2 regions of the Enterococcus sp. S86.2 genome follow, and region 2 is predicted to be linked to the other one. Evidence: a T-box and tRNA genes for the amino acid it is inferred to sense, from the RefSeq annotation. Region 2 holds a T-box; the other holds one or more tRNA genes.
The links. A T-box is a leader RNA that pairs with one kind of tRNA and senses whether it is charged. The one in region 2 lies ahead of pheS (phenylalanine--tRNA ligase subunit alpha), so its partner is inferred to be a tRNA-Phe.
Positions count from the first base shown of each region.

Region 1 (2,363 bases), 1.2 Mb from region 2:
CAAGGGGTCGCAGGTTCGAATCCTGTCTTCCCGATTTAAAAGAAATAAGGGGCCTTAGCTCAGCTGGGAGAGCGCCTGCTTTGCACGCAGGAGGTCAGCGGTTCGATCCCGCTAGGCTCCATATCATTTTAATAGTAATAATAAAGTGATTATTCGCGGTGTAGCTCAGCTGGCTAGAGCGTCCGGTTCATACCCGGGAGGTCGGGGGTTCGATCCCCTCCGCCGCGATTTTTTAGAGCCTGGACCTTTAGCTCAGTTGGTTAGAGCAGACGGCTCATAACCGTCCGGTCGTAGGTTCGAGTCCTACAAGGTCCATCCGTGGCATTGTAGATTTGATTTTTTTGGAGGATTACCCAAGTCCGGCTGAAGGGAACGGTCTTGAAAACCGTCAGGCGGGTAAAACCGTGCAAGGGTTCGAATCCCTTATCCTCCTTTGCTACAATTCTATATTTATGTAGAGAGTTAGTAAAACTTATATTATCGCGGGATGGAGCAGTCTGGTAGCTCGTCGGGCTCATAACCCGAAGGTCGTAGGTTCAAATCCTGCTCCCGCAATTTTAAAAACTAAATCCTGGTCCCGTAGTGTAGTGGTTATCACGCCTGCCTGTCACGCAGGAGATCGCGGGTTCGAGTCCCGTCGGGACCGCCATGCGGGTGTAGTTTAGTGGTAAAACCACAGCCTTCCAAGCTGTTGTCGCGAGTTCGATTCTCGTCACCCGCTTTTAGTTTTTAAATATGGGCCTATAGCTCAGCTGGTTAGAGCGCACGCCTGATAAGCGTGAGGTCGATGGTTCGAGTCCATTTAGGCCCATTACAAAATCAAAACATTTTTGGTTTTTGGGGAAGTACTCAAGTGGCTGAAGAGGCGCCCCTGCTAAGGGTGTAGGTCGGGAAACCGGCGCGAGGGTTCAAATCCCTCCTTCTCCGTTCTAGCTGGCCCGTTGGTCAAGTGGTTAAGACACCGCCCTTTCACGGCGGTAACACGGGTTCGAATCCCGTACGGGTCATTTTTTTTTTTTTTTTGGAGGATTACCCAAGTCCGGCTGAAGGGAACGGTCTTGAAAACCGTCAGGCGGGTAAAACCGTGCAAGGGTTCGAATCCCTTATCCTCCTTTGCTACAATTCTATATTTATGTAGAGAGTTAGTAAAACTTATATTATCGCGGGATGGAGCAGTCTGGTAGCTCGTCGGGCTCATAACCCGAAGGTCGTAGGTTCAAATCCTGCTCCCGCAATTATAAAACTAAACCCTGGTCCCGTAGTGTAGTGGTTATCACGCCTGCCTGTCACGCAGGAGATCGCGGGTTCGAGTCCCGTCGGGACCGTTTTGGCTCGGTAGCTCAGTTGGTAGAGCAATGGATTGAAGCTCCATGTGTCGGCAGTTCGATTCTGTCCCGCGCCATCTCTTTTTTAATGTATTTCATTGAAAAAGTTGTTTAGTTTTATATGGGCCTATAGCTCAGCTGGTTAGAGCGCACGCCTGATAAGCGTGAGGTCGATGGTTCGAGTCCATTTAGGCCCATTAATGATTGGTCCGTTGGTCAAGCGGTTAAGACACCGCCCTTTCACGGCGGTAACACGGGTTCGAATCCCGTACGGATCATGAGAAGATACGTCGTGTATCTTCTTTTTTTTGTTTTATTAGGAAATATAATAAAATAAGCGAGCTTTATCTGATTAAATCTGCTATACTACAAACGTTGCAAGTTCCCGAGAGGATTCGCACTGCGAAGATGCCTTGTAACCGAATATTATTAGGGGGAATCATCATGACAGAAAGACATTTATTTACTTCAGAATCTGTTTCTGAAGGACATCCAGATAAGGTGGCTGATCAAATCAGTGATGCAATCTTGGATGCAATTTTAGCGAAGGATCCAACTGCTCGTGTAGCATGTGAAACTTCAGTAACAACGGGTTTAGTTTTAGTGTTTGGTGAAATTTCGACATCGGCTTATGTAGATATTCAAAAAATCGTTCGAAATACGATTAAAGATATCGGTTATACACGCGCTAAATTTGGCTTTGATGGGGATACAGTTGCTGTTTTAGTAGCAATTGATGAACAATCACCTGATATTGCACAAGGCGTAGATGCCGCTTTGGAAAGTCGCGATAATAAAGATGCGATGATTGATGAGATTGGAGCAGGCGACCAAGGTTTAATGTTTGGTTTTGCTTGTGATGAAACACCAGAATTAATGCCATTGCCAATTTCTTTAAGTCATAAATTAGTTCGTCGTTTAGCAGAGCTACGTAAAAATGGTGAACTTAAATATTTACGTCCTGATGCAAAGTCGCAAGTGACGGTAGAATATGATGAAGCTGGTAAAGCTAAACGAATCGATACAGTCGTAATTAGC
Region 1 covers NZ_CM206813.1:359,593-361,955, forward strand. Annotated here, with positions in the region: tRNA gene AC6R0T_RS01530 (tRNA-Pro) at 1-34, shown strand, start outside; tRNA gene AC6R0T_RS01535 (tRNA-Ala) at 49-121, shown strand; tRNA gene AC6R0T_RS01540 (tRNA-Met) at 155-228, shown strand; tRNA gene AC6R0T_RS01545 (tRNA-Ile) at 242-315, shown strand; tRNA gene AC6R0T_RS01550 (tRNA-Ser) at 344-433, shown strand; tRNA gene AC6R0T_RS01555 (tRNA-Met) at 482-555, shown strand; tRNA gene AC6R0T_RS01560 (tRNA-Asp) at 574-649, shown strand; tRNA gene AC6R0T_RS01565 (tRNA-Gly) at 651-721, shown strand; tRNA gene AC6R0T_RS01570 (tRNA-Ile) at 738-811, shown strand; tRNA gene AC6R0T_RS01575 (tRNA-Ser) at 840-927, shown strand; tRNA gene AC6R0T_RS01580 (tRNA-Glu) at 936-1,007, shown strand; tRNA gene AC6R0T_RS01585 (tRNA-Ser) at 1,024-1,113, shown strand; tRNA gene AC6R0T_RS01590 (tRNA-Met) at 1,162-1,235, shown strand; tRNA gene AC6R0T_RS01595 (tRNA-Asp) at 1,253-1,325, shown strand; tRNA gene AC6R0T_RS01600 (tRNA-Phe) at 1,330-1,402, shown strand; tRNA gene AC6R0T_RS01605 (tRNA-Ile) at 1,449-1,522, shown strand; tRNA gene AC6R0T_RS01610 (tRNA-Glu) at 1,532-1,603, shown strand; SMK box riboswitch at 1,696-1,772, shown strand; gene metK (methionine adenosyltransferase) at 1,770-2,363, shown strand, end outside.
Region 1: it has a tRNA-Phe gene. The T-box ahead of pheS (phenylalanine--tRNA ligase subunit alpha) is inferred to sense a tRNA for this amino acid. The anticodon was not compared.

Region 2 (2,363 bases):
TATCAATCCGTAACAGAGATTAAGCGGGTTTTTGAGGACCCAGATAATACCCAAGAAAATCGCTTAGATTGGCAAAGTAGTTTGGAAAAACAGGCGACTGGTAACCGTTATACAGCTGAAACTTTAGCGACACCGAAGTTTATGGCTGAAACAAAACGTGATGCCGCTAGCATTGGAACGGCTACCCATACGGTGTTGCAATTGTTAGATTTAAACAAAGCTCCCACTGAAACGCAATTGGAGCAATTTATTGCTAAACTTGTCACGGAAGGAATTTTAACTACAGAACTTGCCGCAGAAGTAGTTGTACCAGATATCCTTTGGTTTTTTGACACGCCCTTGGGTCAAAAGCTGATCGCCCAACAAAGCAACGTGCATCGAGAAGAACCTTTTGCCATGTTGCAAAAAACAACGACAATTTTTAACGACTACGATAATGAAAATGATGAGTTGCTTATTCATGGGATTATCGATGGATATATTCTAGCAGATGAAATTTTACTTTATGATTTTAAAACCGATCATTTAACAAAAGAGAATGAAGGACAACTTATAAAACGTTATCAAGGTCAGATTAACCTTTATAAAAAAGCATTAACAGAAACGTATAACCGTCCTGTTACAGAGAGTTATCTGATTTTTTTAAAGGGACGTAAAATAATTTCTCTTTTGTAATCTTTTGTGCTTACAAAATGTAAGAAGCGTGCTATAATGTGTCAAAAGAGGTGACCGAAAGTGGAACAAGTTGTAGAAACAGAATTTTGTTTGTGTCCAAAATTTGAAAAAGCTTTTTCGATTTTGGGAAAAAAATGGAACGGTTTGATTCTCGATGTTTTATTAGAAGATGGGGCCCAACGTTTTGTTGATTTGGCAAATAAAATTCCCGAAGTAAGTGATCGCGTATTGGTTGAACGTTTGCGGGAGTTAGATGCTGAGGGAATTGTCGCCAAAGAAGATAATTTATATCAATTAACAGCAAAAGGCCATGATTTAGAAACCAGTTTGATTGCAGTCAAAGATTGGGGCAACAAATGGATCGATGCTGCAGAATGCAGTTGATTTTCAGCCAAAAGTTTTGTACACTAAATACAATTGGATAAAAAGCAATGATGGAAACAAGTAATTTGGCTGATTCGGAAAAAGGGAGTCCTGTCATAGACTGAAAGCAGGGGCCGCAATCGAAAAATGAAATTCACTTCCTAGCTTGCTTGGTGAAAGCCAGGCCGGTTGTCTAGCAATCGTTATTAAAATTAAGTGCGTCATATTTTGACGAATTAGGATGGTATCGCGAGACCTCGTTCCTTTAGGGAATGAGGTCTTTTTTTATCGTTAAAGCCAAAAGTCCAGCTACCGCATTTTAAATTCCAAGTAATGAATGGGGTAAAGTTGAACTTTTTTAATTAAGGAGGAACAAGTATGTCTTTACAAGCCAAATTGGAATCATTGAAAAATGAAACCATGGAAAAAATTGACAACGTCAATGATTTACAGGCGTTAAATCAAATTCGAGTGGAAACACTTGGAAAAAAAGGCCCAATTACAGAAGTTTTGCGGGGAATGAAAGATTTATCGGCAGAAGAACGTCCTAAAGTCGGAAGTTTTGCCAATGAAATTCGCGATGAGTTAACACGCGCACTTGAAGAAAGAAAACAAGTATTAGAAGAAGCTGCACTAACCGCTGCTTTAGCGAAAGAAAGCATTGATGTAACGTTACCAGGACAACAAGTTCAAAAAGGAAATCGTCATGTGTTAACACAAATTATGGAAGAGATTGAAGATATCTTTGTTGGCATGGGCTACCAAGTTGTAGAAGGTTATGAAGTTGAAAGTGACCATTATAACTTTGAACGGATGAATTTACCAAAGGATCATCCAGCCAGAGATATGCAAGACACGTTTTATATTTCAGAAGATATTTTAATCAGAACCCACACTTCGCCAGTACAAGCGCGGACGATGGAAAAACACGATTTTTCTAAAGGACCACTACGCATGATTTCACCAGGAAAAGTTTTCCGTCGGGATACCGATGATGCCACGCATAGCCATCAATTCCATCAAATTGAAGGCTTAGTTGTCGATAAACATGTAACGATGGGAGATTTAAAAGGTACTTTGGAAGTAATGATGCAAAAAATGTTTGGAGAAGATCGTAAAATTCGTTTACGCCCAAGTTATTTTCCTTTCACGGAACCTTCTGTTGAAGTCGATGTTAGTTGTTTTAAATGTGGTGGTGCAGGTTGCAATGTCTGCAAATACACAGGTTGGATCGAAATTCTAGGAGCGGGTATGGTGCATCCTGACGTCTTAAAAATGTCTGGAATTGATCCAGAAGAATATGCTGGGTTTGCATTTGGGATTGG
Region 2 covers NZ_CM206813.1:1,605,027-1,607,389, reverse strand. Annotated here, with positions in the region: gene addA (helicase-exonuclease AddAB subunit AddA) at 1-675, shown strand, start outside; gene AC6R0T_RS07510 (winged helix-turn-helix transcriptional regulator) at 736-1,059, shown strand; T-box leader at 1,098-1,306, shown strand; gene pheS (phenylalanine--tRNA ligase subunit alpha) at 1,417-2,363, shown strand, end outside.